Regions from separate parts of the Streptomyces litchfieldiae genome, predicted to be linked through region 2. Evidence: riboswitches for the same ligand, from Rfam matches in the RefSeq annotation. Region 2 holds a riboswitch; the other holds the start of a gene.
What was found. Region 2 has a riboswitch for glycine ahead of gcvP (aminomethyl-transferring glycine dehydrogenase). Riboswitches for the same ligand answer to the same signal wherever they lie in the genome.
Positions count from the first base shown of each region.

Region 1 (15,863 bases), on a different contig from region 2:
ATCAGCCAGGTCACTACGGGCCCGGTGATGGTGCGGTCGGCGTAGCTGAACAGCCAGCCACCGAGGAGCACGGCCCACAGCGTGTGATAAGGCTGCCAGCCTCGGTGCTCTCCGGTGCCGGCGGACACGCTCGGGTCCGAGTTGGCGATCTGTGACTCCATGATCGGGGCCCTCCGTTGATGTGGCTGGGCGTTCGCTCGGTGAAACTTTTTTCGCCATTTCTGATGCGCCTGGATGTTGCCACCACCCCGCAGCCCCGTCAACGGATTCCGCACCCTTGCCTGCTGGCGCCCGGCCATGAGCGGACGGGCTCGGGGGCGGCCGGACGGGCGCCCGCCGACCTCGAAACGGCCCACGCCGAACGACTGCCGCGCCGGGTGGCCCCGGGGTCCCTACGGCTGCCGACGCCGGCCGGAGAGGGCATCCGGCCTCGGCGAACTCACCGTGGTTTGCGGGGACTCGGCCTGCGGCGCGGGCTCCGCGGGCGGCGGCCGGACATGATGCGCCCCCGAACACTGACGCGTTGACCGCCCCCCGGGTCCGCCGTACGGTCACCGCGGCGTCATCGATGGGACGGACGTGACGCCGGCGTGTCCGGTGCCCGCGGCAGCCACAGGCGTTCCGTACTGGGCCACGGGCCCGGAGACTCGATCCGCCGAAGGCGCTACCGGACACCGGGAATGGCCCGTTGACCGATCCACCGCATCCCAGCCCTCTCATCCCCGACTGGAGAACGACCATGCGCGCACACAGACGTGCGGCCGGGATCGCCTTCGCGATCCTGGCCGCTCTACGCCGTGGCTGGCGTCAGCGTCCGTTCCAGCTCCCAGGCGCAGTTCCCGGCCCAGGTACACGACGCCAAGGCGGCCATCCGCTGGCTGCGGTCGAACGCCGGTCAGTACGGGCTGGACCCCAGCCGCTTCGCCGTCATGGGCGACTCGTCCGGCGGCTGGGTGGCGAACATGGCCACGCTGACCGGCGGCGTGACGTCGCTTGAGGGCAGCATCGGGGTGACGGGCGTGTCCAGCGCCGTGCAGGCGGGCGTGTCGTTCTTCGGCCCCACGGACTTCCTCCAGATGAACGCTCAGCGGCCGCCGGGCGGCGGCCTCGACCACGACGGCCCCGGCTCCCCCGAGTCCATGCTGATCGGATGCGCGATCCAGACTTGCCCCGACCGCGTCCAGGAGGCCAATCCGATCCGGTATGTCGACGCGAACGACCCGCCGATGATGCTCCTGCACGGACAGGCGGACAATATCGTCCCGCACGGGCAGAGCGCCCTCCTTCACGACGCCCTGAAGGCTGCGTGCGTCGATACCCGGTTCTTCTCCGTTCCCGGCGCGGGGCACGGTACGAGTGATGTGCTCAGCTCCTCCCGGTACGGGACGCAGACCGTCCGCACCGTCTCGGACTGCCGGGAGACCGTCACCGTCGGTTCGCCCAATCCGAGTTGGAGCGAGGTGGCCAACTTCCTCGACACCGCACTCGACGTGGAGGGCGGCACACCCGACCCGGATCCCGACCCGGACCCGGGTCTCTGCGAGGTGACCTACACGGCGAACACCTGGAACACCGGGTTCACCGCCAGCGTCTCCATCACCAACACCGGTACCACGCCGCTCAACGGCTGGGCCCTGGAGTGGACCTGGCCCGGGAATCAGCGAGTGACAAGCGCCTGGAACGCCACGGTGGCCCAGACCGGCAGCCAGGTGACCGCGCGCAACGCTCCCTACAACGGCACCATCCCGCCCGGAACCAGAGCCGAGTTCGGTTTCCAGGCCACCTACAGCGGCACCAACGACGCGCCCGCGCAGTTCTCGCTCAACGGCACGGACTGCGCCGCGGCCTGACGCACGACGAGCGATCCGGTGGCGTGGACAGCACAGCCCGTCCACGCCACCGGCGCTCGTGGCCCGGGCGATTCGACCGCCGGCCCCAGGTGGCCGGACCGGAGGCGCTCCTGTCGCCAGGCGCATCCGGCAACGCGAGCCCGGCTGGACATGGCACGGAACGCGACCATGACACGTCCGCTTGGACGGGCATGTCATGGTGGGGCTTCGCACCAGGGCAGCCAGAGCGGCCGACGGCCTTCAGTCCCAGAATTCCTGGACGTGCCGAGCGACTGCTGGCCCGCCGAGTTGGCATGGCAGCCGTCCGCGACCTCATTGCTGTCGGCGTCGGGTGAATCGTGACCCACTTTGGGCGGTTGAAATGTGACCCAGTGGTGTCAGTTCAGTCGTTGTCGGTGGGTGATGACTCCTGAGACGTTCGGCGACTGGTCGCCGCGGTCGGCCTTTTGCGTGTTCGGTTCCGAGCCCGCCGAGGTGCTGGGGAAGACCGGGCCGGGGATGGGGAAGCCGACCGCGGTGGGCGCCCTTTCATGCCGGCCAACGTCGCACTCGCGCCGGACGAGAGAACGAGGGCGAGGAAGTGTCGCTGTCGCATCGGCATGAGTGCTCCGCAAGGCGTGTGAGAACACCTCCCAGTCCGGTCGCAACGTAGCAGCGTGCTGGTCCACTCGTAAGCTCCGGGATCCAGTTGTGAAATAAAGTTCACAACTGCCGCCTCTGTGCCCCTATGGCCCGGGCGAAGCGTCGACCGCAGGGGAGTTCGCTCTGTGAAGTTTTTTTTGCCAATCTCTCGAAGCGGAAAAGTGCCACCGTGGGGTCGCTCCGTCCCTGGACTCGCGGTGTCGGCGCCCTATGGAGGCGCGATCGCTTCTGTGCACGTCCCGCCCCGGTTGGCGAGCGCGCCTGGCGGCCGCGCCCGCGCGCTCGGTCGCAGGTGACGGGCTCCATAAACTCACCTTTCGGGCGCCAGATGAAGTAACCGTCTATTCCGTGGCGAACAATCGTGGACTCCGCCCGGGGTGGCGCCTTGGGGTAGCGGAACCGTCGATGCCCTGAGATGGCCTCCCACCTCGGCGAGTTGGCCGTGCCGTCGCGACGGTCTGGCGCCTTTCGCGATGCTCCGAGGGCCCGGCTCGGGAGCCCGGCCGACACAGTGTCGACACGGTCCGGAAACGGCCCGTGCCCGTGGCGGTGGTCGTTGACCACCCCAGTGCCCAATCGTACCGTCGGCCGCAGTTGCTCGGTTGCCGACTTCTGTCGGCTGGCTCCTGGTATCCGAGAGAGGAACCGTGATGACTAGATCATCTGTCCAGCATCGCAAGAGCCCAAGCGTGTGGTCTCTGGGGCGTGGCAGCCGTATCGTCCGCGCTGTCGGCGCAGTCGCCGTAACGGTCGCCATCGTTGTCATGTCCGCGACCACTTCGGCGGCGGGCGGCCGGAGCGAGGCGGGCGCCCAGTCGGGTCCCGCTGTCGTGGCCGGAGCCGCGCACCAGACAGCGCCCTCTCAGGCACAACAGAATTCGATGGGCTTCATCGGCTGCTCGATGGCGGAGAATGTCGCGCAGGGTTACCGCGCGGTTGGCGGTACCACCATGTGGGGTCCCTACGGGACGGGCGGCATGGTCGTGCAGTCGTGGACCGATCCCAACTCCAACGCCTGGCGGTTGTTCGACCAGCAGGTGAGCAGGTATGGCACGCCGACTGCCGTGTGGGTGCAGATCTGCATCTTCTCCCAGAGCGGCGCAACGTATGACGAGGTGAAGCGGCTCATCGCCAACGCGCGGCAGCACACGTCCCCCGACGCGACGATCTACATCACCGGTCAGCCGCTTTACGATCCGGGTCGGACGTGTTTCCTGGCGGGGCCCAACGGCCCGCAGTTGACTGACAGTCTCGCCAAGCAGGCGGCTGCCGACCCGACGCAGAACGTCATCTACCCCGGGGCGTTCCACCTCGCGAGCAATGAGGTCGCGGACGGCTGTCACGCCAACACCACGGGCCAGGCGTCGCTTGGCAGGCAGGCCATAGCGTTCTGGAACTGAAGGCCGCCCGTTGTGGTGGGCATGCCGTGGTGATCTCCCACCATGGCCACCACAACGGGTGCGTCATGGTGAGTGTTCGCACTGAGGACCTGTTGCCCCACTTCGCACTGACGGACGGGCACGGCGTATCGCGCTGACGGACGTCCGGCGACCTCGGCCGGTGCGGTGCCGTTGGGGCACCGCACCGGTTCTGGTTCAGAGGCGGCAGCAGCGGATGCGGTGGCCGAGGATGGGACGCTGGCGCCGGCCTGTTCCCGCGGTGAGGGATCGACGAGGGCTGTGCTCGCCATCGCTCGGTTGGCTGGGGAACGAAACGCTTGCGGGACACGCGGCCGTCGATGGCGGTGGGGCCGGTGTTGCGGATCACGATCTCTCCCTGGAACCCGCTGCCCCAGTCTCCCACCGAGCGGTAGCTCACGGAGCAAGTGCCCGTTGTGTTGCCGGTCTCGGTGGTGACGGCGACGGTGCCGGAGCGGTCGGGGGGTTGCCGGCCGCGTCCTTGGCGTATACGGCGAAGGTGTAGGCGGTGTCCGCGGACAGGCCCGTGATGGTGACGCGGTTGGACGTTGAGCCGGCGACGCGGGTCTCGGTGCCGCCGTCGACGCGGACGATGTCGTAGCCGGTGACGCCCGTGTTGTCGGTGGACGCCGTCCAGCTCAGCGTCACGGAACCGGCGGTCACCTCGGAAGCCGTGGGGGTGCCGGGAGCGGTTGGCGCGCGCCACTGGAGGTCCTTCTCTCTCAGCGCCCGGTGAACCCGCCATCCCCACCATGCCGGGGTGCCGAGCCCACCCGGCACGACCGCGGCCAGTAGATACGGCCACACCCATGACCAGGCCACCAGATCGTCAGCACGGCCACCGCCCCGCCGGCGACCAGGTACCGTAACCGACGCCGCTCGGCCGCTTGCGACTTCTGCTTCGCGTCGTTCCGGCCATCGCCGCAATGCCGACGCCATGACCAGGCTGCCTCTGACACCGGTCCTTGCGAGGTGCGCATTTCGAATGAGCTTCATGGCGGACCGCGGATGCCGCCGCTGGGAAGCTTGACTTCACAGTCGGCACTCCGGCCTCGGGACCCGCGCGCCCGGTGGGTCACGCCGTGAACGCGACCTTCGGGTGACACCAGCTGAGCGCATCGTTGCCATTGATCAGACAGATCCGCAGCCAGTACACCCTGTCCTCGGAGAGGTTGTAGAGATCGCCGTTCTCGGCGCTCCTGATGGTGGGGCCGTTCCCGGCGCTGTCGCGAACGTTGTAGACCCGCTCGCCGGGCGTGCCGTCGCCGTGTTCCTGAACACCGAGGCGATGGCGTCGTGCCCGTCACCACCACGCAGGTCCTCCACGATGATGATGTCGCCGTCAGTCTCGAACCCAACCACTTCGGTGTTCGAAGGGTCCGTCGTGCGCAGCGGAGGGATCTGGACCAGCGGGCTCACCTCGCCCGCGCCCCCCGCCGCGCCGGCCGGCGCGGCCAGCACAGCCACGATCGCCACGCCCGCAGCCGCGGCCGCCAGTACCCTTTTCACGTACATTTTTCCTCCGAAGCATCGTGAACGAGTCCACTGACATGAGAGCCGGACAGCCTGGCCCGTCAACGGCAGACGACCACCCAGCTTCGAAAAAACTCGGCGGTGAAGCACAACACCGCATGCAGGCAATCAACGAAATGCGGGCAATCAACGAACGGAAAGGCCCAGAGCCGCAGCCGCGAAGCGACAAGCGGGGCCAGCTCTTCCTCGGCCGCACTCCAGCCGCAGGGTTCGCTATTGCTGCTGGTCAGGGCCCTGTTCTGGAGTGCAGTTGGCTGACTGAGCGTCAGGTTGCCGGGTTCGTGATCTCGGGTGCGGCTCGGGCCGGTGGGGCGCAAGAACGGCTGGCAGCTGGCCGAATACGCCGGCCTCAGCAGTCCGGCCGGGTTGCAGCACTTACTCGGCCGGGCCTGCTGGAGCCCCGACGAGATACGTGATGACCTGCAAGAATACGTCGTCGAGAATCTGGAAGACCCTGGCGGCCTACTGATCGTCGACGACACCGGGTTCCTGAAGAAGGGCATCACCTCGGCCGGTTCCAGCGCCAGTACTCCGGTACGGCCGGCCGCACCGAGAACTGCCGGATTGGCGTCTTCGCCGCCTACGCCTCGGCGAAGGGCCGGGCGCTGGTGGACCGGGAGCTGTACCTGCCCAAGTCCTGGACGCAGGACCGGGACCGCTGCGCGACGGCGGGGTGCCGAGCAGGGGGCACCAGGCCCCATCGCCGCCTGGAACGACAGGCCCTCGTTGAGTGTGCTGAGTGCGGCGACCGGTGCCGCGTGGTCGCGGGCGGGCAGGCGCCTGGCATAGCCCGGAACGGCCCGGACGCTGTCGCCGGACGTCTGGCTCGCGGTTCGCCATCGAGGGAACTCGATGCGCTCCAACGGCCTCGATACGCGCAGGTCAGCCCCCTTTCTTCAGGCTTTCGCCAGGGACTTTTCAGGGACTTTCCGCTCTGTCCGAGGGACTTCCCAGGGACTTTCCGCCGTTCAAACAGGGACGGCCCGGACAGACCGGAAAGGAGCGTTCCCGCAGGCCAGGGACGGTTCGCTCAGCACTCGATGATGTTCACCGCGAGGCCGCCGCGGGCCGTCTCCTTGTACTTGACGCTCATGTCGGCGCCCGTCTCCTTCATCGTCTTGATGGCCTTGTCCAGCGAGACGTGGTGCCGGCCGTCGCCGCGCAGGGCCATGCGGGCGGCGGTGATGGCCTTCACCGCGGCCATGCCGTTGCGCTCGATGCAGGGGATCTGGACCAGGCCGCCGACCGGGTCGCAGGTCAGGCCGAGGTTATGCTCGATGCCGATCTCCGCCGCGTTCTCGACCTGTTCGGGGGTGCCGCCCAGCACCTCGGCCAGGCCGCCGGCGGCCATCGAGCAGGCGGAGCCGACCTCGCCCTGGCAGCCGACCTCGGCGCCGGAGATCGACGCGTTCTCCTTGAACAGCATCCCGATCGCGGAGGCCGCCAGCAGGAAACGGACGACGCCGTCCTCGTTCGCGCCCGGCACGAACTCCAGGTAGTAGCGCAGCACGGCCGGGATGATGCCCGCCGCGCCGTTGGTGGGGGCGGTCACCACCCGGCCGCCGGCCGCGTTCTCCTCGTTGACCGCCATCGCGTACAGCGTGACCCAGTCCATCGCCAGCGCCGGCCCGGGGCCCTCGCCGCGCAGCTTCCGCGCCGAAGTCGCCGCGCGGCGGCGGACCTTCAGCCCGCCGGGCAGGATGCCCTCCTGGGACAGGCCGCGTTCGACGCACGCGTCCATCGCGTGCCAGATCCGCAGCAGCCCGGCGCGGACCTGCTCCTCGGTCCGCCAGGCGCGCTCGTTCTCCAGCATCAGCGCGGAGACCGACAGCCCGGTCTCGCGCGTCAGCCGCAGCAGCTCGTCGCCGGTGCGGAAGGGGTGGCGCAGCACGGTGTCGTCCAGCCGGATACGGTCCTCGCCCACCGCGTCCTCGTCCACCACGAAGCCGCCGCCCACCGAGTAGTACGTCTTGGTCAGCAGCGGGCGGCCCTCGGCGTCGGCCGCCCGCAGCGTCATGCCGTTGGCGTGGTACGGCAGCGAGCGGCGGCGGTGCAGCACCAGATCCGTGTCCGGGTCGAACGGAACGGGGTGCGCGTCGCCGATCTCCGCGGCCAGCAGGGGCAGTTGGCGCTCGCGCCGGATTCGTTCGACCTCCTCGTCCGCGCGGGCGACGTCCACGGTGTCGGGCGCGTGCCCGCTCAGCCCGAGCAGCACCGCCTTCGGCGTGCCGTGGCCGTGCCCGGTGGCGCCGAGCGAGCCGTACAGCTCGGCGCGCACGGCGGCGGTGTGCGCCAGCAGCCCCTCGTTCTTCAGCCGGCGGGCGAACATCCGCGCCGCGCGCATCGGGCCGACGGTGTGCGAGCTGGACGGCCCGATGCCGATGGTGAACAGGTCGAAGGCAGAGAGGGCCACGGCGCGTCGCTCACTCGCTGGTGAAGGCGGCGTACTCGTCGGCGGACAGCAGGTCCGCCGGCTCGCCGGCCGAGGTGTCCAGCCGGACCTTGAACAGCCAGCCGCCCTGGAACGGCGCGGAGTTCACCAGCGCCGGGTCGTCCACCACGTCCTGGTTGGTCTCGGTGACCTCGCCGCTGACGGGGGCGTACAGGTCGCTGACGGACTTGGTGGACTCCAGCTCACCGCACGGCTCGCCGGCGGTGACCGTCGCGCCCACCTCGGGGAGCTGGACGAACACGACGTCACCGAGCGCGTTGGCCGCGTACTCGGTGATGCCGACCGTCGCCACGCCGTCCTCGACGGGGGACAGCCACTCGTGCTCCTTGCTGTAACGAAGCTGCTCGGGGTTGCTCATGACGGAGATTCTCCTGGTGTGGATGGGCGATGAGGTGGAGGCGTTACTTCGCGCGCTTGTAGAACGGCAGGGCGACGACGTCGTACGGCTCGTGGCTGCCGCGTATGTCCACGCGGACGCCCTCGGTGCCCGGCACCGCGTGTTCCGGGTCGACGTACGCCATGGCGATGGGCTTGCCCAGCGTGGGCGACGGCGCGCCGGAGGTGACCTCGCCGATGACGGCGCCCGCCGCGTCCACCACCGGATAGCCGGCGCGCGGCACGCGCCGGCCTTGGGCCACCAGGCCGACCAGCGTGCGCGGCGGCCGGCCGGCGGCGCGCTCGGCCGCGCGGGTCAGGGCCTCGCGGCCGACGAAGTCGCCCGGCTTGTCGAACTTCACCACCCGGCCGAGCCCGGCGTCGAACGGCGTGGTGGCGGTGGTCAGTTCATGGCCGTACAGCGGCATGCCCGCCTCCAGGCGCAGCGTGTCGCGGCAGGCCAGGCCGCAGGGCACCAGGCCGTCCGCCCGCCCGGCCTCGGTGAGCGCCTCCCACAGCGGCACGGCGTCCTCGGGGGCGCAGAACAGCTCGAAGCCGTCCTCGCCGGTGTAGCCGGTCCGGGCGATCAGGGCCCGGCGGCCGGCCACGGTGCCGGGCAGGCCCGCGTAGTACCGCAGGCCGGCCAGGTCGGCGTCGGTGAGGCGGCCGAGGATGGCGGGGGAGGCGGGGCCCTGGACGGCGATCAGCGCGTACGCGTCGCGGTCGTCCCGGACCACCGCGTCGAACCCGGCGCCGCGCTCGGCCAGCGCGCCCAGCACCGTCCCCGCGTTGGCCGCGTTGGCGACGACGAGGTACTCCCGCTCGGCGAGCCGGTAGACGATGAGGTCGTCGAGGATCCCGCCCGCGGCGTCGCAGATCATGGTGTACCGGGCGCGGCCCACGCGCAGCGCGCCCAGGTTGCCGACCAGCGCGTGGTCGAGCAGCGCGCCCGCCTCCGGCCCGGTCACGGTGATCTCGCCCATGTGGGAGAGGTCGAACAGCCCGGCGGCGGTGCGGACCGCCTCGTGCTCGGCCCGTTCGCTGCCGTACCGCAGCGGCATGGTCCAGCCGGCGAAGTCGGTGAGGGTGGCGCCGAGGGCGCGGTGAACGGCGTCGAGCGCCGTCGTACGGGGGGTGTCGTCCGTCATGGGCTGGCTCCAGGAGGGCAGGGGTTGGCTGGCTTCCGGGCCCTCCCCATCTGTCATCGGCACCTGAGAGGTTCGCCGCGGCCCGGGCGGGCGCGGCTTGCACCGTGGGTGGGGCCGCGCCGCACGGGGCGGACGGCCCGCTTTTCAGATTCGCCTCCCGCACGCGGTACGGGGCCTGAGAGATTCAAGGGAGGACTTGCTCCTTCGGCGCCCCGGTGGCTTCCGGGGACTCTCCCGCGCGTGGTCTAACGGCCGGTATGCGGTTGTGTGCTGCGTCCACATCATCGCACGAACAACGGCCGAGGGCCGCCCCTCCGGGACCCGGTTCCGGGCGCCAGCCACTAGGGTTCCTTCGCGGGTGTTGAGGACCTGATGAGATGGTGGTCGAACGAGATGAGTGTTCCGCGGCAGGGTCCCGGCTTCGGCGGCGGCTGGCCGGGCAATGAGCTGGAGGAGATCCTGGCCGGCGCGCTCGGCTCCCGGGACGCCGGACCCCGGGTGCTGGCGGCGCTGGCCCGCAGTTCCCTGTGGATCCCGCTGCCCGAGGGCGGCGGCCCGGACAGCCGCACCCTGGACCTGCCCACCATCGATCTGAACGGCGGCGTATACGTCCCGGTGTTCAGTTCCGCCGAACAACTGCACCTGGGCGGCGCCTCCCACCTGTCGTTCAGTGTCGCCCCCGCTCGGGAGTTCGCCCGCGGGCTGCCGCCCCAGGTGGGCATCGCGGTCAACCCCGGCGGCACGGTCGGCATCCCCGTGCCGCCCAGCGCCGTGGCCGAACTGTGCCGCGAGACCCCGGGCCGGCGCACCCCGGGCGTTCCCTCGGGGGCGCGGATGCGGCTCTTCCAGCCGGACTGGCAGGAGGAGCCGACGGACTTCCTGTCCGCCGCCGCCGCCGAGCTGGCCGGGCTGTGGTACGTGCGCACCGCGCGGCGCGGGCTGGCCAGCGCCGAGGGCGGAGCACCCTCGCTGTTCATCGGCGTGGAGCTGGACCAGTTGGACGAGGAGACGCGCACGGCCGTCAACGGCGCGCTCGGGCGCGCGCTGGCCGCCCGGCCCGTGGTCTGGCCGGTCCAGCTCGTGCTCCTCGACGCCGCGGACGACCCCGTTGTGGACTGGCTGCGCGAGTGCGTGCAGCCGTTCTACTCCCGTGACGTCTAAGCGATGGCTGTGACGGGCATGTGAGGGTCGGCTGACGGGCACAGTGCATCCGAGTGGGCACGAGGAGGTCCGGACCAGGTGAGTGCGGGAGAAGGTCTCGAGGAACTGCTGCCCCGGATCACCCCCGACCGACTCGACACCTATGAGGAGCTGCTCGCCGCACTCGCCGCCAGCGAGGTGTGGATGCTGCTGTGGCACGGCCGGCCCGGCGATCCGGAGGCGCAGTACGGCAGCGTCGAGGTCGCCGGCCACGGGTACGCGCCGTGCGTCACGTCCGAACGCGAGCTGTCGGCGAGCGGCTGGACCCGCAGCCATGAGGTGGTCACCGGGCGGGACATCGCGGCGGCGCTCTACCCGGACCACTGGGGTCTGTGGCTCAACCCGCACGCGCCGGGCGGCGGGCTCGGCATCCCCTGGCTCGACCTGCGCCGGATCGCCGGCGGGCTGGAACGGCTGCCCGCCGGGCCGCTGCGGATCAGCGAACCCAGCATCCGCGCCGACGAGTTCTACGCGCGACTCATCGCGCACGCCCGGCGCACGCCCATGCTGCGCAGCCTGCGCCGGGCGTGGGTGCGGCCCGCCGTCGGCCAGGCGTACCTGGTGATCGGGCTGGACGTGGACGACCCGGGTGAGCGGACGGCGGAGGCGGTGCGGGAGATGATGCGGCAGGTGATCGCCGCGGTCCCCGACGGCCTGCCGGTGGGTACGGTGGCGATGGCCGACGCGTTCGACCCGGTCGCGATGTGGCTGCGCGCCAACACGCGCTCGTTCTACGACCGGGACGCCACCGTCCGGACCGATCCGGACAGCGGTCGGCAGAACCGGCACGGCTACGGCTATCCGCGGCCGTACTGAGCCGACGGCGGTGGTCAGGCGCCCGGGTCAGCGGTGGCCGGGGGCACGATCTCGCCCGGCGGCGTGTCGTCGGTGTTCAGCAGCCGCTGCCAGTGGCTCACGTCCCGCCACGTGCTGTGCTTGTAGCCCACGTCCCGGAACGTCCCCACGTGCTCGAAACCCTGCGAGCGGTGCAGGGCCACGCTGCCCGGGTTGGGCAGCGCGACCGTCGCGATGGCGCTGCGGTAGCCCTGGGCCCGCAGCGTCGTGAGCAGTCGGTCGTAGAGCGCGGAGCCGACGCCGAGACCGCGCTGCCCGGGGGAGAGGTAGATCACCGACTCGGCGGTCCAGGCGTAGGCGCCGCGCGGGCTCCACGGGTGGGCGTAGGCGATGCCGGCCACCTCACCGATGGCGGTTTCGGCCACATACCAGGGGTACTCGGCGCTGTGGCGCCGCCACTCGGCGAGCCATTCGTCCGGCGTCAGCGGCTCGGTGCGGAAGTTCGCCGCCGTGACAGCGATGTAGTGGTTGATCAGCGCGCAGACGGCCGGCATGTCGTCGGCGCGGGCGAACCGGATGGTGGGTGTGGGTGAGGCCATGGCCGCATCCTCGCAAACGCCCGGGGGCGGGGCCCGAGATACCGCGAATGTGCGTGAAAGTCGCACAACGGACGACCCTCCGGAAGGAGACGCCTGCATGTACGCCATCAAGAGCACGCTGCCGGAGGCCACACTCAAGATCGTGGGGGAGGCGCTCCAGGGCGCGCTGGTGGATCTCATCGACCTCTCGCTGGTGGCCAAGCAGACCCACTGGAACATCGTCGGCCCCCGGTTCCGCTCGGTGCACCTCCAGCTCGACGAGGTGGTCGAGACCGCCCGCTCGCACTCCGACACGGTCGCCGAACGCGCCGCCGCCCTCGGCCTGTCCCCGGACGGCCGCGCGGCCACCGTCGCGTCGGGCACCGGCATCGGCGAGGTCGCCGAGGGCTGGCAGCGGGACACCGACGCCGTACGCGCCATGGTGGACGCCCTCGGCGCGGTCATCGTCCGCATGAGGGAGCGCCTGGCCGACGTCGGCCCGGTGGACACGGTCACCGAGGACGTGCTGATCCAGCTCACCAAGGACCTGGAGAAGCACCACTGGATGTTCCAGGCCGAGCACGGCGGCTGAGCCGCGCCGCACCCGGGCGGCCCCCCGCCGGCTGCGCCGCGGCGCCGGGGGGTGCACCCTTGCCGCATGGCCAGGGCCCGCATCGTCGTCTATCCGCCCACCGCGGGCGGTGGGCGGCGCGTACGCGCGAACGGGGAGATCCTCGGGCGCGCCCGTTCACTCGACGAACTGCTCGAGTTCCTGCGGCGGGCCGGGCTTGACCCGGACGAGGTGGACCTGCGCGACCCCGAGCTGCTGGAGTGGCGCGGCGGCGGGCCCGAGGTCTGGGTGTGAGCCGGTCCGCCGTCAGGGGCGGACCGCCGGGCGGGCCAGCCGGCTGCCGAGCAGCACCATCCGCAGCGCCTGCTCCGCCGCGTCCGCCAGGAACTCCCGGCCGCGCGCCAGCGCCTCCGGCAGCGCCAGGGGAGCGGGCAGGATGCCGCTGTATGCGTCCACCCCGACCAGCCGCACCTCGTGCGCGCCCTCGCCGATCGTGCCCGCCAGGGCCAGCACCGGGATGCCCAGGGCCTTCGCGCGGCGCGCCACCTCGCCCGGGATCTTGCCGAGCGAAGTCTGCCGGTCCAGCGCGCCCTCCGCGGTGACCACCAGGTCGGCCCGGGCCAGCCGGGCGTCCAGGTCGAGGTGGTCGAGCAGCACCTCGAAGCGCGGGCGCAGCCGGGCGCCCACCGCGGCCAGCCCGGCGCCCAGCCCGCCGGACGCGCCGGTGCCGACGCCCAGCCGCAGGTCGAGGCCGGCCGGGGCCACGTCCCGCAGCAGCACGTCCGCCCAGTGTTCGAGGGCGGCCGACAGCTCCTCGACGAGCGCCGGGCCGGCGCCCTTCTGCGGCCCGAAGACCCGGGCCACGCCGCGCGGGCCGCACAGCACGTTGTACGGGTTGCACGCGACCAGCAGCTCCGTCTCGGCCAGCCGGGGGTCGAGCCCCGTCGGGTCGATGCGGTCCAGGTGCCGCAACGCCGCCCCGCCGCGCGGCAGTTCCCGCCCGGCGGCGTCCAGCAGCCGGACGCCCAGCGCCTGCAACGCGCCGGCGCCGCCGTCGGAGGTGCCCGAGTCGCCACAGCCGACCAGGATGCGCCGCACCCCGGTGTCCAGCGCGGCGCGGATCAGCTCGCCGACCCCGAACGTCGTGGTGGCGCCCGGATCGCGCTGGTCGGTCGGCACCAGCGACAGGCCGGCCACTGCGGCCATCTCCACCACCGCCGTGCCGTCCAGCAGCGCGAAGTGGCTGTGCACCGGGGCCCCGACCGGGCCGGTGGCCACGCGGGGGACGAGCCGGCCGCCGGCCGCGGCGGCCAGCGCCTCGGCCGTTCCCTCGCCGCCGTCGACCAGTGGCAGCAGATCGATCTCGGCGCCCGGCGCGGCCCGCAGCAGGCCCTCCGCGATGGCGTCGGCCGCGGCGGCGGCGGACAGCGATTCCTTGAGGCCGCTTGGCGCCACGGCGAATCGGTAAGGGGGGATCACGGACACTCCTCAGGGGGCGACGCCGAACAGGGGCCAGACGACGAGCGCGAACAGCAGAACCAGCGCGGCGCTCAGCGGCGCCAGCACCGCGGACAGCCGTAGCAGGTCGCCGGGGGTGTAGGTGGGGGTACCGGGAATATCGGCGAACAGCGTCACCGGTTTGGCGGATGCGGGCAGGGTGTGACAGAAGCCGGCCGCCGCCGTGGAGGCCAGCGCCGCCGCGACCGGATCGACCCCGGCGGCCATCGCGGAGGCCACCACCAGCGGCACCAGCACGCTGGAGCGCGCGGAGCGCGACTGGAGCACGAGATGCGCGGCGGTGCTCACCGCGACGACCACCGCGAGGAACGCCCAGGCCGGAATCGTTTCATCGCCCGGCAGGCCGGAGATCAGCCACTCGGCCGCGCCCGACTCCGACAGGGCCACGCCCATGGCCATCGTCGCGGCCATGAACAGCAGCAGCGACCACGGGACCGTCGCCAGCGCGTCCTTCAGCCGGACCGTGCCCAGCGAGGGCGCGGTCGCGACCACCGCGCCGATGAGCGCGACCACCGCCGGGGACACCCCGTGCAGCGGCTCGCTGCACCACAGCGCCACCACGGTGGCCAGCAGCGCCAGGCACCGCGACTCCTTCAGGGTCAGCCGGCCGGTGACCGGCTCCTCGCTGTGCTCCTGGATCTCCGCCACCCCGATGCGCACCGGCCCGCGCCGGTCACCGCGCCTGGTCGTCGTCAACAGCACGGCCTCCGCGGCGAGATGGGACGAGACCACGGCGAGCGGCAGCCCGAGCAGCAGCCACTCGTGGAAGCCGATGCGTTCCCCCGTGGTCTCCCACAGCACCGAGACGGTGATCAGATGCGCGCCGGCCCCGATCAGCGTCGCCACCGCGGAGAGCAGGATGACGGTGGGGAACAGCAGGGCCAGCGCGACGACCAGCCGGGTGCGGTCGGACAGGGCGCGGGCCAGCGCCAGGAAGACGGGCAGGGCCAGCGCCGCCCGGCCCGAGGTGGCCGGCACGGCGAACGCCGAGGTGACCAGGGCGGCCGTCGTCAGATGGAACAACTGCCGCACTGTCCGCGCCCCGCCCACCAGGAACGCCGCGGCGCGGCCGGCCAGCCCGGTGGCCGCCACCGCGGCGGCCAGCACGAACGCGCAGATGAGCAGCCAGATTGTTTCATCTCCCAGAGTGCCGAAGAGGGCCTCCGCGCTGGTCACTCCGGTGACGGTCAGCGCCAGCCCGGCCCCGAGCGCCACATAGGTGTCGTCGATCGGGGTGCCGATCCAGGCGCAGGTGGCCAGCAGGAAGACGACGAGGGTGATGCGCGCGTCGCCGGAGAGCTGCGGGAAGTTCGTCGGAACGACCAGCAGCCCGCACAGGCTCAGCGCCGCGCACAACGAGACCGTCTGCCGGAGGGTGAGTGTCACCCGGCCAGTGTCCGAACGCCGGGTGAGCCACCGATGAACCCTTTATGAGGAGAACTTCATGGTCGCGGCGGGGCCGACGGCCGTCACTGCGGCAGTCGGTATCCCATGCCGCGTACCGTTTCCACCTGTTGGGCGCCGAGCTTCTTGCGCAGCGCACGCACATACACGTCGACTATGTTCGATCCGGGGTCGAAGTCGTAGCCCCAAACGTGGGACAGGATCTGCTCGCGGGACAGCACCTGGCCGGGGTGGCGCAGGAACAGCTCCAGCAGTACGAACTCCCGCGCCGTCAGATCCACCAGCGTGCCGCCGGCGCGGGCCCGGCGCGTGCGCAGGTCCAGGCTGAGGTCGCCGCAGCGCAGCACGGTCACCTCGGGCGCCCGGGCCGCCGTGCGCA
Region 1 covers NZ_JAVREL010000001.1:223,564-239,426, reverse strand. The annotation lists gene RM590_RS01100 (MFS transporter) at 1-161, opposite strand, end outside; gene RM590_RS01095 (cellulose binding domain-containing protein) at 798-1,850, shown strand; gene RM590_RS01090 (hypothetical protein) at 3,257-3,892, shown strand; partial or broken gene RM590_RS01085 (fibronectin type III domain-containing protein) at 4,224-4,612, opposite strand; partial or broken gene RM590_RS01080 (IS701 family transposase) at 5,741-6,147, shown strand; gene RM590_RS01075 (L-serine ammonia-lyase) at 6,474-7,856, opposite strand; gene gcvH (glycine cleavage system protein GcvH) at 7,867-8,253, opposite strand; gene gcvT (glycine cleavage system aminomethyltransferase GcvT) at 8,297-9,418, opposite strand; glycine riboswitch at 9,573-9,665, opposite strand; gene RM590_RS01060 (enhanced serine sensitivity protein SseB) at 9,812-10,579, shown strand; gene RM590_RS01055 (enhanced serine sensitivity protein SseB C-terminal domain-containing protein) at 10,658-11,434, shown strand; gene RM590_RS01050 (GNAT family N-acetyltransferase) at 11,449-12,012, opposite strand; gene RM590_RS01045 (Dps family protein) at 12,110-12,583, shown strand; gene RM590_RS01040 (hypothetical protein) at 12,650-12,856, shown strand; gene RM590_RS01035 (glycerate kinase family protein) at 12,869-14,038, opposite strand; gene RM590_RS01030 (SLC13 family permease) at 14,051-15,466, opposite strand; gene RM590_RS01025 (response regulator transcription factor) at 15,550-15,863, opposite strand, start outside.
Region 1: it holds a riboswitch for glycine, as region 2 does, so the genes downstream of both, gcvT (glycine cleavage system aminomethyltransferase GcvT) here and gcvP (aminomethyl-transferring glycine dehydrogenase) in region 2, are expected to answer to the same signal.

Region 2 (15,863 bases):
ACCAGCGCGGCCAGCGTCGGCGGGAACAGGCCCCGGGAGGCGGTCGCGAACGCGCCGATCACCAGCTCGCCCACCACCTGCCCCCGCTGGGCCTCCAGGTCGGCGTGCGCGAACTCCACCTGGGCCAGGATGCGTTCGGCGTGCTCGGACAGCAGCCGGCCGGCGTCGGTGAGCCGCACCCCGCGGCCGTGCTTCGCGAGCAGCCGCTGCCCCGTCTCGCGCTCCAGCTTGGCCATCTGCTGGGAGACGGCGGAGGTGGTGACGTGCAGGGCGTCGGCGGCGGCGCTCACCGAGCCGTGGTGGCTGATGGCGTGCAGGACGCGGAGCCGGTCGATGTTCAACACCTCAGCGATGCTACGTTCCGGCGGCGCCTTTCCGTAACGGCCCTACACCGTCGCGCCCGCCGCGGCCTTCAGTCGTAACGGCGGGCGGCGGGCGGCCGGATCGCGGCGGCCACCGCGTCGGCCAGCGGCCCGACGTCGGCCTCGGCGAGGGCGGACACGGTCAGCCGGAGGCCCGGCGGCGCGGCCACCCGGAACCGCGCGCCGGGCGCCGCGGCCCAGCCCGCGTGCAGCAGCCGGGCGAGGGCGCCGGTCTCGTCGGGGACGGGCACCCACACGTTGAGTCCGCTGCGGCCGTGGGCGGGGACGCCCCGGGCCGCGAGGGCGGCGATCAGGGCGGCGCGGCGCTCGCCGTAGGCGCGGGCGGCGCGGCCGGGGTCGGCGGGCTCGGCGCGCCACAGCGCGGCGACGGTGTCCTGGAGCAGGTGGCTGATCCAGCCGGGGCCGAGCCGCTGCCGGCCCAGCACCCGGTCCACGGTGACCGGGTCCCCGGTAAACACCCCCAGACGCAGGTCCGGCGCGTACGCCTTGGCGGCGGACCGGACGAACGCCCAGTGCCGGGTGTGCCCGGAGAGCGGGCACAGCGGCTGCTCGACGATGCCGTCGCCGTGGTCGTCCTCGATGAGCAGCGTGTCGGGGTGGGCGGCGAGCACCGCCCGCAGCGCCTCGGCGCGGGCCGGGGAGACGGCGGCCCCGGTGGGGTTCTGCGCGCGGGCGGTGACGACCAGGGCGCGGGCGCCCTGGCGCAGCGCGCGGCCGGCCGGGCCGGGGAGCGGGCCGTCGTCGTCCACCGCGACGGGCACCGCGCGCAGGCCGAGCGCCGGGATGAGGTCCAGGAAGCTGCCCCAGCCGGGGTCCTCGACGGCGACGGTGTCGCCGGGGCGCAGGTGTGCGGCGAGGACACGCTCGATGGCGTCCAGCGCTCCGGAGGTGACGGCGAGGGGACCGCCGGGGACGCCGTCCCGGTCGAACCGGGCGCGGGCGACGCGGGCCAGCTCCTCGCGCACGGGCGGGTGGCCGTAGAGCACGGGGGAACGGGCGGCGCGGGCGGCGGCCTCGGCGAGGGCCGGGCCGAGGTCGGGCAGCAGGGCCGGGTCGGGGTTGCCCTGGGAGACGTCGCGGACCCCGGCGGGCGCCTCGACGCCGAGGGCCTCCCGGGGCGTGCTGACCGGGCGGGCCCGCACCCGGCTGCCGCGGCGGCCGGCCGTTTCGATGACGCCGCGCTCGCGCAGGATGCGGTACGCGGCGGCGACCGTGTTGGGGTTCACCCCGAGCCGGGCGGCCAGCTCGCGCAGCGGCGGGAGGGCGGACCCGGGGGACAACTCGCCACTGCCGACGCCGCGTTCGACGCTGGCCGCGATTTCGGCGGCGCCCCGGCCCTCGATCGTATATTCTCCTAGCACAAAGAGCATTTTGCACTAGTTCAAAAGCTGGGGCAAGAGCGACCCGAGGAGAGAACCATGCCGCCCACCGGCCCGGCCGCCCCCTACCCGCAGACCACGCGCACCACCCCCACCCGGTCCCGTCATCGGGTCTCCTACGACCGGGAGTTGGTGCACGGCATCCTCGACGAGGGCTATCTGTGCCACCTCGGCTTCGTCCGGGACGGGCGGCCCGTCGTGCTGCCGACGCTGTACGCGCGCGACGGCGAACGGCTGTATGTCCACGGCTCCACCGGCGCCCGCGTGGTGCGGGCCGCCGGCGAGCCGGGGCCGGGGCTGCCCGTGTGCCTGACCGTGACGCACGTGGACGGCCTGGTGCTGGCCCGGTCGGCGTTCCACCACTCCGTCAACTACCGCTCGGTGGTGGTCCACGGCACCGCCCGGCCGGTGACCGACGAGGCGGCCAAGAGGCGGGCGTTCGACCTCGTCGTCGACCACGTGATACCGGGCCGGTCGGCCGACTGCCGCCCGGCCGACGCCCGCGAACTGGCCGCCACCGCGGTGCTGGAACTCGACCTGGCCGAGGTCTCGGCCAAGGTCCGCACCGGCGGCCCGAACGACGACCCCGAGGACCTCTCACTCCCGTACTGGAGCGGCGTCCTCCCGGTGACCACCGTCCACGGCGCCCCCGTCCCGGCCGGCGGCCCCGGCGAGACCCCGCCCGCCCCGGCCTACCTGACGGGCTACGCCAGGCCCTGACCGGGACTCCGCCACCACCAGCGCCGTCACGGCCGTCAGCAGCACGGCCGTGCCGGCGAGGACGGCCGGGGTCAGCCGCTCGCCGAGCAGGAGCACCGCGATGGCCGTCGCCGTCACCGGCTCGATCAGCGTGATCACGGAGGCGGTGGCGGCCCGCACCACGGCGAGCCCGGCGAAGTACAGCGCGTAGGCCAGCGCGGTCGGCACCGCCGCCAGGTACAGCAGCAGCGCCAGCGAGGGCGCGAGCCCGTCGGCGCGCGGCACGATGCCCGAGGCCAGCGCGAACGGCAGCGTGCACACCGTGCCCACGGTCAGGGAGGACAGCGTGGCGCCCAGCGGGTCGGCGGCGGTGCCGTCCCGCCCCCGGCGGCGGCTGTGGAGCGTGACGGCGGTGTAGCCCGCCGCGGACAGCAGCGCGAGGCCGACGCCGGACGGCCGCACCGCGCCCGCCCCGCTCCCGCCGCCCAGCGTGAGCACGGCGAGCCCCGCCAGCGCGCCGAACAGGGCCAACACCCCGCCCGGGCCCGGCCGTTCGCCCAGCAACGGCCGGGCCGCCAGCGCGATGAGCACCGGGCCCGCGCCCAGGGTGACGACGGTGGCGACGGCCAGGCCGGTGGCCGCCACGGCCGCGAAGTAGGCGACCTGGAAGAGGGTGAAGCCGGCGCCCAGCACCGCGGCGTGCGCGGCGCGGCGCCGGAGCCGCTCGCCGGGCCCGCGGCCGGTCCGGCACGGCCGGCGGACGAGGGGCCGGACGAGGAGCAGCAGGGCCAGGCCGCCGGCCGAGCGCCAGAAGGTCAGGGCCACGGGGCCGAGCCCGCTGCTCTCGAAGAGCAGCGCGGCGGCGGCACCCGCGGTGCCCCAGGCGGTGGCGGCGATGGCGACGAAGAGAAGTCCCCGCCGCCTGGGCAGGGCTGGGGAAAGCGCGTAACGCATGGTTCTCCAACGGAGGAGTCGAGGCGGTCACCTGATCCCGGTCGCGGGCAGGACCGACCTCGCGCGGGGCGCTGAACCCGGCGCGTGCCGTCGTGGGCCGCCCGCGTTACGCGGTGGGCGGCGAGAGAACGTTGCTCGGCGTCACGGTGCACACCTTAGGCGCGCGCCGGCGGCGGGGACAACGGCGGGGCAACGGACCAGGGGCGGGAGGCGTGCGAGAGGGCGCTCCGGGGAACCCGTTCTGTCGTGGCCACGTCCAATCGCCACAGCACTCCTCCGCCCAGCCGAACCCCCACCGGAGGACCTCGAATGGTGTCCCACCCCTTGCGCACCGTGTGCGCCGCCGCGATCGCCGTCCTGGTCGTCGCGGGCTGCGCCGAATCCAACGACTCACAGGACTCCGCCGCCGACGACACCGCCGCCGCGCGCGACGACCGGTCCGGCGAACGGACTCCCGCCACCGAGGAGGACGGCGCACCGTCCGAAACCCCGGCCGACTCCGGCGACTCCGGCAGCGAGTCGGCCGCCCCCGAGTCCGACGCCCCCACGCCGGCCGAGGAGCCGGCCTGGTGCTCCCACGACGCGCTGACCGCCTCGGTCACCCCGCTTGAGCCGGGCGCCGGCAACCGGTACGCCGCGCTCGTGCTCACCAACTCCGCCTCCGAGCCCTGCCGCACCCAGGGCTGGCCCGGCCTTCAGCTCACTGCGGGCGACGGCGACGAGATCCCGACCACGACCGTGCGCGACGACTCCGCCGAGCCGGTGGAGCTCACCCTCGAACCGGGCGGCAGCGCCTGGGCCCGGCTGCACTGGAGCGCCGTGCCCGGCGCCGAGGACCCGGCCGACGGCTGCGGGCCCGACCCGGCCGTGCTGAACGTGATCCCGCCCGACGAGTACAGCCCGACCACCGCCTCCTGGGAACTGGGGTCGGTGTGCGGCGCGGGCCGGATCGAGGCGCAGCCGCTGGCCGAGGGCACCGGGCCCGCGCGGTAACTGCGGTCAGGCGGTGGGGAGCCAGTCGACCCGGCCGGCCAGCAGCGCGTAGCCGACGAACGCCACGATGTCGATCAGCGCGTGCGCCACGACCAGCGGCATGACCCGCCCCCACCGCCGGTACAGCCAGACGAAGATGACGCCCATGACCACATTGCCGAAGAAGCCGCCGATGCCCTGGTAGAGGTGGTAGCTGCCGCGCAGCACGGAGCTGGCGACCAGGGCGCCGACCGGGGTCCAGCCCAACTGCCCGAGCCGGCGCAGCAGATAGCCGACGACGATCACCTCCTCCAGCACGGCGTTCTCCAGGGCGGAGGCGATCAGCACCGGGATCTTCCACCACACGTCCGGCAGCGACTCCGGCACCACCGTCAGATTGGCTCCGGCGGCGTGCGCGCCGAGGTAGAGCAGCAGCCCGCTGCCGCCGATGCCGGCCGCGACGACCGCGCCCCAGGCCAGGTCGAAACGGGGCCGGCGCAGGTCGAAGCCGATCGCGCGCAGCCCGGGCCCGCCCGCCTCGGCCCACTCGCGCATCAGGAGATGGGCCACCAGCACCACGGGCACCAGGTCGGTCGTGATGCCGAAGAGCTGCCAGGCCAGGTCGAGCCAGGGGCGGTCGGGGGCGCGCGAGCTGTTGAGCGTGGCGGCCTGCTCGCTCAGCCCGCCGGGGCGGGTGACGACGCCGGTGAAACTGATCAGCGCGCCGACCGCGCTCGCACCGAGCGAGACGGCCAGCACGAGCAGCATCTCCTGGCGCAGAACGCGCCGGGAGAGCCGCGCCGCGCCGCCGCCCGATGCCGCGTCCGCCATCTGGTCCGGCTTCAGTCCCACTCCGTCTCCCGTCCGGCGGGCCGGCGCCCCGTGCGACCGCGAGCCGGCCGCCGGAGCCGTTATGCCCCGGTCGGCCAGGTGTGCACGGGAGCGTCCGTCCGCGCCAGTTCGCAGTACCGCCGGACGAGATCCCGCAGGGCGGTCGCCCGGTCCGCTCCATTCGCCACCGCTTGGTGGTAGGCCCGAGTCTGCCAGCCCGCCCCGGTGACGCGACGGCGGCATCGCTCCTCGATGACCGTCAGGTAGTGGTCGCGGTCCCCGGCCGCCACGCCGCAGGCGGCCAGGCCCTCGGCCGCGAGCGGCAGCAGGCGGTCCCGGACGAGGTCGGCGGCGGGCAGCGGGGCGACGGTGCCGTCCGGGCCGGGCCAGTCGAGTTCGGCGTCGATGCCGTGGCGGCAGGCCGCCAGGAAGTTGCGCTCGGCGGTGGCGAACGGCAGCCGGTGCCACACCGGGTCCGGCTGGTCGGCCAGCGCGCGCACCAGGCCGTAGTAGAACGCGGCGTTGGCGACGGTGTCGGTGATGGTGGGGCCGGTGGACAGCACCCGGTTCTCCACGCGCAGGTGGGGCACGCCGCCGGCCACGGCGTAGACCGGGCGGTTCCAGCGGTAGACCGTGCCGTTGTGCAAAGACAGCTCGGCCAGGCGGGGCACGCCGCCGGCGGCCAGCGTCTCCAGCGGGTCCTCGTCGGCGCACAGCGGCAGCAGCGCGGGGAAGTAGCGGACGTTCTCCTCGAAGAGGCAGTGCACGGAGTCGATCCAGCGCTCCCCGAACCAGGCGCGCGGGCGGACTCCCTGCGCGGCGAGCTCCGGCGGACGGCTGTCCGTGGCCTGGAGGAAGAACGGCGGCCGCGACTCGTGCCAGAGTTCGCGGCCGAAGACGAAGGGGGCGTTGGCGCCGACGGCTATCTGCGCGGCCGCGGCGGCCTGCGCGGCGTTCCAGGTGTCGGCGAACCGCTCGGGGGTGACCTGGAGATGGAACTGCACGGAGGTGCAGGCGGCCTCCGCCACGATGGAGTCGAACGTCCGGCGCAGCGTCTCGGTCCCGGTGATGTCGAGGCTGATCAGCTCGCCCCGGGCGGCCATGATCTGATCGTTCAGCAGCGTGTACCGGTCACCGGGCGAGAAGGACTCGGGCACCATCTGATCGGCACTGATCGTCGGGAGCACTCCGGTCATCACGAGTCCGGCGCCGAATTCCCCGGCTATTCGGTCGGCGTATCCGAGGGCGATGCGCAGTTCTTCGGCCATGTCGTCGAAGACCCGCCCGGACAGCCGCCGGGGCACCATATTCAGCTCCAGCGTGAATTGTCCGAGCTCGGTCTGGAAATCCCGGGTGGCCATTCGCGTGAGGACGTCGTCGTTGACCATTCGCGGCGAACCGTCGGAATCCGCCAGACACAGTTCCACCTCCAGCCCGATCCGGTCCTCGTGCGGCGCGAAACGGTCCTCGCGCAGCAGCGTTCCGAGCCCGTCCAGACACGCGTGCAGCCGGTCCCGGAACCGCTGCCGGGCGGCCAGATCGAACCGGTCGGCCACGACCTTCTCCCCCATGGGGCACCTCCTGCGTCGCGCGGCGTCTCGGGCTCGATCCTGCCCAGACCACAGGGGTGGCACGCATGCCCCGGGTGCCCCCGGTCCCCGTTCCGGCATATTCCATGGGAATAGGACGCCGGGGTCGAACTGTTCCGGCGGCCGGTTTTGCCTCTTGCCGAAACGTCCCGGGTCGGCTACAGGAAACATAGAGAGAACATGTCTCGTATAAACTCCGCCACGGCGTGTCTCCCACAGAAGAGGCGACCTACTCCAAAGCGAGAGGCGACCCATCATGCCCCTGCACATTCCCCTGGCTCCCGCTGCCGCCGAGCGCAGCGTACGAACGGCACTCCACTCGACGACGCCGGTGACACCGCGCCCGCCGCGCCTCGGCGAGGGGGCCCTGCAACCGGTCCTTCCCCTGCCCGTGCACCGGCTGGCGCCGGTCACCGGCCCCACCGAGCCGCCGCGCGCGCGGCTCACGGGCTGGCGCTTCCTGCTGGCCCGGGACGGCCTGGCCGTCGGGGCGGCCGAGACCATGCTGACGGCGGACGGCTGGGCGTTCTCGCACTTCTGCGAGGGCCCCTTCATCGCGTCCAGCGAGCGGGCGGTGCGACTGGCGGACGCCCTGCCCGGGCCGTATCAGCCCCGGCTGCTGTCCGTTCCGGAGCTGTACATGCTCACCCTCTGGCTGCACTCCGACCCGGGCGCGGACCCCGCGGCGGGGGACCCGCTGCCGGAGGACCTGCTGATGCCGCTGGCCCCGGCGCCGCCCGGCATCGCCGCCGACCGGGCGGTGACCACGGCCGCCCTGCTGCCGCTGCTGACCAGCCGGCTGGCGCCGCTCGGCCTGGCGAGCTGACCTCCCGGCAAGCACGTCCGGGACCGGCACGCAACGGCGCGAACCGGTCCCGGCACTCCACTGCGGGCCGTCAGCCCGCGTACTCGTCCAGCGGCGGGCAGGAACAGACCAGATTCCGGTCGCCGAAGGCGCCGTCGATGCGGCGCACCGGCGGCCAGTACTTGCCGTCCGTGCTCGTCCCGGCCGGGTAGGCCGCCTCCCGGCGGCTGTACGGGTGCGGCCACTCGCCGGTGAGACGGGCGGCGGTGTGCGGAGCGTTGGCCAGCGGGTTGTCGTCCTTGGGCCACTCCCCCGAGCCGACCCGGTCAATCTCGGACCGGATGGCGATCATCGCCTCGCAGAACCGGTCGATCTCGGCGAGATCCTCGCTCTCCGTCGGCTCGATCATCAGCGTGCCCGGCACCGGGAACGACATGGTCGGCGCGTGGAACCCGTAGTCGATCAGGCGCTTGGCCACGTCGTCGATGCTCACGCCGGTGGCCTTGGTCAGCGGGCGCACGTCGATGATGCACTCGTGCGCGACCAGCCCGCCCGGCCCGGTGTAGAGCACGGGGTAGTGCGGTTCGAGGCGCTTGGCGATGTAGTTGGCGGCCAGCACCGCGACCTGCGTCGCCCGGCGGAGCCCGTCGGCGCCCATCAGCCGCAGATAGGCCCAGGAGATCGGCAGGATCCCGGCCGAACCCCAGGGCGCGGACGCGACCGGCCCGATGCCGCCGCCCGCCGGGCCCGCCGCCGGCTGGAGCGGGTGGCCGGGCAGATACGGCGCGAGGTGGGCGCGCACGGCCACCGGGCCGACGCCGGGCCCGCCGCCGCCGTGCGGGATGCAGAACGTCTTGTGCAGGTTGAGGTGCGAGACGTCGGCGCCGAACCTGCCGGGCCGGGCCAGCCCCACCAGGGCGTTGAGGTTGGCGCCGTCCACGTACACCTGGCCGCCCGCGTCGTGCACGGCCGCGCAGATGCCGGCGATGTCCTTCTCGAACACCCCGTGCGTCGAGGGGTAGGTGACCATCAGCACGGCCAACTCGTCCGCGTGCCGGGCGATCTTGGCGCGCAGGTCGTCGAAGTCCACGTCGCCGTTCTCGCCGGTGGCGACCACGACGACCCGCATCCCCGCCATCACGGCGCTGGCGGCGTTGGTGCCGTGGGCGGAGGACGGTATCAGGCAGACGGTGCGGTCCGGCTCGCCGTTGGCCCGGTGGTAGGCGCGGACGGCCAGCAGACCGGCCAGCTCGCCCTGGGAGCCGGCGTTGGGCTGGAGCGACACGCTGTCGTAGCCGGTGATCTCGGCCAGCCGCTGCTCCAGTTCACGGATCAGCGACAGATAGCCCTCGGCCTGCTCGATGGGCGCGAACGGGTGCAGCGCGGCGAACTCGGGCCAGGTGATCGGCTCCATCTCGACCGTGGCGTTGAGCTTCATGGTGCACGAGCCGAGCGGGATCATGCCCCGGTCCAGCGCGTAGTCCCGGTCGGCGAGGCGCCGCAGATAGCGCAGCATCGCCGTCTCGGAACGGTGCCGGTGGAAGACCGGGTGGGTCAGGTACTCGCCCTCGCGCAGCAGGCCGTCCGGCAGCGCGTCGGGCGTGCGGGCGTCCAGCGCCTCGATGCCGAACGCATCCCCCGCGACCCCGAACGCCGCCCAGACGGCGGCCAGTTGGGCGCGTCCGGTGGTCTCGTCGCAGGCGATGCCGACGTGGTCGGCGTCGGTGAGGCGGAGGTTTACCCCGGCGCCGCGGGCGGCGGCCACGACCTCGGCCGCGCGGCCCGGCACCCGGGCGGTGACGGTGTCGAAGAACGCGTCGTGCACCACCTCCACCCCGCCGTCCCGCAGTCCGGCGGCCAGCAGCGCGGCGTAACGGTGGGTGCGGCGGGCGATGGCGGCCAGCCCCTCGGGCCCGTGGTAGACGGCGTACATGCCGGCCAGCACGGCGAGCAGGACCTGCGCCGTGCAGATGTTGCTGGTGGCCTTCTCCCGCCGGATGTGCTGCTCCCGGGTCTGGAGGGCGAGCCGGTAGGCGGGCGCGCCGTCGGCGTCGCGGGAGACGCCGACCAGCCGCCCGGGCAGGCTGCGGGCGTAGGAGTCGCGGACCGCCATGAAACCGGCGTGCGGCCCGCCGAAGCCCATCGGGACGCCGAACCGCTGGCTGGAGCCGACCGCGATGTCGGCGCCCAGGTCGCCGGGTGAGGTGAGGAGGGTGAGGGCTAGCAGGTCGGCGGCGACGGTCACCACGGCGCCCAGCTCGTGGGCCCGCTCGATCAGGGCGCGGTGATCGCGGACCGCGCCGGAGGCGCCGGGGTACTGCACCAGCACGCCGAAGACGCCGCGCTCGGCGACCTCGGCGGGGATGCCGTCGCTCAGGTCGGCAACCACCACGTCCACCCCGGTGGGCTCGGCGCGCGTCTGGACGACCGCGATGGTCTGCGGCAGGCAGTCGGCGTCGACCAGGAACACGCCGTCCTTGACCTTGCCGACGCGCCGGGAGAGGGCCATGGCCTCGGCGGCTGCCGTTCCCTCGTCGAGCAGCGAGGCGCCGGCCGTGGGCAGGCCGGTGAGGTCGGACACGACGGTCTGGAAGTTGAGCAGGGCCTCCAGCCGGCCCTGGGAGATCTCCGGCTGGTAGGGGGTGTAGGCCGTGTACCAGGCCGGGTTCTCCATGACGTTCCGCAGGATGACCGGCGGCGTGAACGTGCCGTAGTACCCCAGGCCGATCATGGAGTGCAGCACGGTGTTGCGGGCCGCCAGCGCGCGCAGCTCGGCGAGGACGGCCGCCTCGTCACGGGCCTCGGGCAGGCGCATCGCCTCGGTGGTGCGGATCGCCTCGGGCACCGCGGCGGCGGTCAGCTCGTCCAGCGAGCCGAAGCCGACCTGGGCGAGCATCTTCGCCTCGGCGGCGGGGTCCGGCCCGATGTGCCGGGCGGCGAAGGGGGTGCCCTGCTCCAGGGCGGACAACGGTATGTGGCGGACAGTCATGCGGAAGGCTCCTCCTGGTCGCGACGACCTGCGGGGGTGCCGGGCGGCACTGCCCGGCGGGCCTCCCCCTCTGTCATGTCGACCTGAGAGCTTCACCGCGGCACTCGCGCGCCCCGGCTTGCACCGTCGGTGAGGGCGCCGGCGGGCTGTCGTCCGCCGCCACCCTGCTTTCCAGAGTGGTCTTCCTCGCGCGGTACAGGGGCCTGAGAGATTCCGGGGAGGAGTTGCTCCTTCGGCGCCCGGCGCCGTGCGGCGTCGGGACTCTCCCGCACGAGGTTGTCAACCGTCTTCGAGCCTACCAGCGGACCCCCCGCCGGGGACCAGGGCGCCACTCGACTGGCCAGCTTCCGGAATGTGTTCTTACGTAGGTCATAGCGGCCCTTTTCCGGACCTGCTGGATCAGTTGGAGGAATCGTGCAGACCGACATCGACCCGCGCAGCCTCATCGGCCGCAAGGCGTTCGACCGCGACGGCGCCAAGATCGGCACGGTGGACGAGGTGTATCTCGACGACGCCACCGGGACACCCGAATGGGCGGCGGTCCGCACGGGACTCTTCAGTCGCGACGCGTTCGTGCCGCTGGAGCCCAGCGAGCTGGTGAACGACACGCTGCGGGTGCCGTTCACACGGTCGCTGATCAAGGACGCGCCCGACTTCGGCGTCGGCAGGCACCTCTCCCCCGAACAGGAACTGGAGCTCTACCACCACTACGGCCTGGACGTGCCGCGCGCCGCGCCGGGCGACCCGGTGCCGCCGGACCGCGACTTCGGTCAGCTCGCCTCCCCGGACGACGGGCAGGGCTGAGCCGCCACCAGCGGCAGCGAATCGCCCCGGGCCAGCTCGGGATCGTCCACGGCGAAGGTCCGCACCCGGCCGGGCGGCGTGTCCGGCCGCTCGAAACGCACCGTGACCCGGCCCAGCCCGCTGCCCTGCACCCAGCCCGGCCCGTACCGCTCGTGCGCCACGTCCACCCCCGGCAGCCAGCTCCGCGCCGGGGACGGCTCGCTCCGGCCCTCCGGGGACGGCTCCGGCGCGACGACCGGCACCTCCTGGGCCGCCGGCCCGATGTGGCTGCCCCGGACCGCCTGGACCGACTGGGCGAACAGATCCTCCTGGGTGAAGTCGGCGAGGCCGCTGACGCCCACCCCGAGCAGCCGGACGCCCTCCGTGGTGTCCACGCCCTCCAGCAGCCGACCGGCCGCCTCCCGGACCACGGCCGGGTCGTCGGTGGGCCCGCGCAGCGTCTCGGAACGCGTGAGGGTGGTGAAGTCGTACCGCCGCACCTTGAGCACCACGGTGCGCCCCGACCGGCCGGCCGCGCGCAGCCTCGCCACACAGCGGTCGGCGAGCCGCGCCACCTCGAAACGGATCCGGGCCCGGTCGGTGACGTCCGCGTCGAAGGTGTCCTCGACCGAGACGGACTTCGTGTCCCGGTCCGCGACCACCGGCCGCTCGTCCACACCGTTGGCCATGGCGTACACCGAGGCCCCGTGCGCCTTGCCCAACAGCCGCAGCAGTTCGGCCTCCCCGGCCCGCACCGTCTCGCCGATGGTGTGGATCCCGGCCCGGCGCAGCGCCTCGGCCGTGGCCGGGCCGACCCCGGGCAGCGTCCGCACCGGCAGCGGGACCAGCAGCTCCCGCTCGGTGCCCGGCCGGATGAGCACCAGCCCGTCCGGCTTCGCCCGCTCCGAGGCGATCTTGGCCAGCATCTTGGATCCGGCCAGCCCCACCGAGCCGGTCAGCCCGGTGGTCACGCGGATCCGCTCGCGCAGCCGCTCCCCGGTGGCCAGGGCGTCCTCGGCCGTGGCAGCGGTGCCGCCGGCCGCCAGGTCGACGAACGCCTCGTCCAGGCTCAGCGGCTCGATCAGCGGCGACAGCTCGGCGAGCAGGCCCATCACGGTCTCGCTGATCGCGCGGTACACGCCGAACCGCGGCACGAGGGCGGCGGCGTTCGGACACAGGCGCCGGGCCTGGGCCATGGGCATCGCCGAGTGCACGCCGAACCGGCGCGCCTCGTAGGAGGCGGTGGCGACCACACCGCGCGGGCCGAGACCGCCGACGATCACCGGCTTGCCGCGCAGGCTCGGCTTGGCCGCCTGCTCCACCGAGGCGTAGAAGGCGTCCATGTCGAGGTGCAGGATGGTCGGCTGGCCTCTCACCTGTCCGATGGTGCCGCAGAGGTCTGACAGCCGCCCGCCCCGGGCCGGGGCGCGCGGTCAGCCGGTGCGGTGGCGCCGGCGGGCCAGCTCGTCGGCGGGGTGGACGGCGGGCACCGGCTCGCCGGTGTCCAGGCGCTCGGCCGGTAGCTGCCCGAGGGCGCTCTCCGCGTCGCTCCACACGGCGCCCACGGCGATGCCGAAGATGCCCCGGCCGCCCTGGAGCAGCTCGGCGAGCTCGTCCGGGGAGGCGCAGCGGTAGACGGTGGCGCCGTCGCTCATCAGGGTCATGCCGGACAGCTCCGCCAGATCGGCGGACCGCAGGGCCTGGACGGCCGTCCGGATGCTCTGCAACGAGACGCCGGCGTCCAGCAGCCGCTTGACGATCTTGAGGACCAGCACGTCCCGGAAGCCGTACAGCCGCTGGGTGCCGGAGCCATGGGCCGGCCGGATGCTGGGCTGCACCAGACCGGTGCGCGCCCAATAGTCCAACTGGCGATAGGTGATCCCGGCCGCCGCGCAGGCGCTGGGTCCTCGGTAGCCCATCTGGTCGGGCGTCCCGCGCTCCTGGGGGGCCAGGGGCCCCCGCGGGCCGGGGGGTGGCGGCGCACCGGGGAGGGCGGACATCCCGCCGACCGCTCTGCTGTCGCCGTTACCTGTCACGCCGGCCTCCGTTCCGCATGCCCCGACCGTGCCTTCGTCGCTCACCGGCTGTCACGATGAGCACGCACACAGCGCTCCTCCCAAGACATGCCCTATTGACGCTAGGCATCCACACTCAGCGCGTCAACGATCGCCACGCGCCGCTACTGGCTGCTCGTGCCGAAGTCCTCCGGGGAGATCTGGTCGAGGAACTCGCGGAACCTCTCCACCTCGTCCTCCTGCTCATCGGGGATGATGATCCCCGCGTCGTCGAGTACGGCGTCGCTGCCGTAGATCGGCGTGCCCACGCGCAGCGCGAGGGCTATGGCGTCGGAGGGACGGGCGCTGACCTCGACCCCGCTGGCGAACACGAGCTCGGCATAGAAGACTCCGTCGCGCAGATCGGTGATGCGCACCGCGCTGAGCTCCTGCCCCACCGCTTCCAGCACGTTCTTGAACAGGTCGTGCGTCAGTGGCCGGGCAGGGGTCATGCCCTGCTGGGCAAACGCGATGGCGGTCGCCTCCCCCGGTCCGATCCAGATCGGGAGGTAACGATCTCCGCCGACTTCACGGAGTAGCACGATGGGCTGATTGTTGGGCATTTCCACCCGCACGCCCACGACGTCGAGCTGATTCACACAGCAACCCTAGGCGGTGCTCGGTGCATTTGGATAGTCGAGCACCGCCGTGCGGCGCGCCCACGCCCCTGGTCGGCTCAGAAACCCTGCCTGCTGGCGAAGAAAACCAGCCGGTACTTGCCGATCTGGACCTCGTCGCCGTTGTTGAGGATCACCGAGTCGATCGGCTCGCGGTTGACATAGGTGCCGTTCAGGCTGCCGACGTCACTGACCGTGAAGCCGCCGTCCGGCTGCCGCCGGAACTCCACGTGACGGCGGGACACCGTGACGTCGTCCAGGAAGATGTCGCTGTGCGGGTGGCGTCCGGCGGTGGTCACGTCGCCGTCCAGCAGGAAGCGGCTGCCCGAGTTCGGCCCTCGGCGAACGATCAGCAGCGCGGAGCCGGGCGGCAGGGCCTCCACGGCGGCCTGTGCCTCGGGCGAGAGGGCCGGCGCCGGGTGCTGCCCGGTGACCTCGGCCTCGTACGCCTCCAGTCCGGTGATGGAGATCGTGGACGTGGTCTCGGAGGAGCCCTCGAACCCGGGCCGCAGCGCGTTGCCGCAGTTGGAACAGAACCTGCTGGTCGCGGCCGACCGGTGGCCGCAGCGGGAGCAGGTGACCGTCTCGCGTCCGGGGCCCTGCGAGCCTATGCCGCCGGGGCCGGCGACCTCGTCCCGGAACAACGGGCGGCCCGGCTCGGCACCGGCCGCCGGCGCCGGCTCGCCTTGCTGGCGGGCGCGGGGCCGTGCGGCACTGTGCATGCCGCTCTGACGCCTGCCGAACAATCTAGCGAAAAAGCTCACCCGCGATCCCCTCGCACCTAGCCCGGCCCGCCGTCGGGCGGGACGGTCCATTGTCTCTCACCGGCCGTGCGGGACATTCCGACAACGTCCCCGGCCCCCGTTCAGTTTCCCTCACCGAGCGCCACGAAGGCCCGGCAGCCCCCGTGACGTCGAGTTCGGTCACGATGACGACTGAGCGTAGTCAGGCTGCTCCGCCGATCGCAAGGCGTCAACGACGACGTTATCCGGCCGCTCCACGGCCACCTCCGCCTGCTCGTTCTCCAGGGACTGCACCACGCCCCCGGGGATGTTCAGCGCCGGCTCCAGGTCCTGGGGCCGGCCGATGGCCGCGACCTCGAACGGTGCGCGCACGGAGCGGCCGTCGATCCGCACCCCGCCGTTGTCGTCCACGAACGCGGTGTCCGCCACGATCCGCACGTCGTTGATCTGGATGGTCTCGGCGCCGGCGGCGCGCAGTTCCTGCACCGCGTCGAGCAGCATATCGGCCTCCACGGCGCCCAGCGGATCGTCGATGCGCAGCGTGATGCCCGGGCCCTCGGCGGCCACCGTGCCGGCCAGCACGCCGAGTTGGCGCTCCCGCTCCTCGGTCTGCCGTCTGGCCTCCTCGGCCTGGTCGGAGCTGGTCTCCAGCTCGGTGCGCTGCTCCTCCAGCGCGCGCTTCTCGTCCTCCAGCCGGGCGGTGCGGTCCTCCAGGTCGCTGAGGATGCGCACCAGGTCCTCCTGCCGGGCGCCGCGCAGCGCCGTCTCCTCGCTACCGGTGGCGCGCACCTGGATGGCCAGGCCCAGGCCCAGCACGAACAGCAGGACGGCGGCGACCAGTTGGCCGCGGCCCGCGCGGGGCGGCCAGAGCGCGGCGCGCAGCGCCCGGCGGCCGGTGAGGCGCGGGGCGGGGGCGGGGGCGGGGGCGGGGGTGGTCTCCTCGTCGGTCACCGGCTCACGCTCCGAAGACGTGCCGGCGGATGGCGGCGGCGTTGGAGAAGATCCGGATGCCCAGGACGACCACCACGCCGGTGGAGAGCTGGGCGCCGACCCCGAGCTTGTCCC
Region 2 covers NZ_JAVREL010000007.1:150,675-166,537, reverse strand. The annotation lists gene RM590_RS14640 (LysR family transcriptional regulator) at 1-344, opposite strand, end outside; gene RM590_RS14635 (aminotransferase class I/II-fold pyridoxal phosphate-dependent enzyme) at 413-1,744, opposite strand; gene RM590_RS14630 (pyridoxamine 5'-phosphate oxidase family protein) at 1,802-2,482, shown strand; partial or broken gene RM590_RS14625 (DMT family transporter) at 2,474-3,415, opposite strand; gene RM590_RS14620 (DUF4232 domain-containing protein) at 3,725-4,408, shown strand; gene RM590_RS14615 (CPBP family intramembrane glutamic endopeptidase) at 4,415-5,218, opposite strand; gene RM590_RS14610 (glutamate--cysteine ligase) at 5,299-6,789, opposite strand; gene RM590_RS14605 (hypothetical protein) at 7,064-7,633, shown strand; gene gcvP (aminomethyl-transferring glycine dehydrogenase) at 7,704-10,601, opposite strand; glycine riboswitch at 10,662-10,782, opposite strand; glycine riboswitch at 10,783-10,880, opposite strand; gene RM590_RS14595 (PRC-barrel domain-containing protein) at 11,016-11,405, shown strand; gene RM590_RS14590 (DNA polymerase IV) at 11,372-12,760, opposite strand; gene RM590_RS14585 (MerR family transcriptional regulator) at 12,818-13,384, opposite strand; gene RM590_RS14580 (bifunctional nuclease family protein) at 13,564-14,037, opposite strand; gene RM590_RS14575 (FHA domain-containing protein) at 14,115-14,777, opposite strand; gene RM590_RS14570 (DUF881 domain-containing protein) at 14,979-15,749, opposite strand; gene RM590_RS14565 (small basic family protein) at 15,754-15,863, opposite strand, start outside.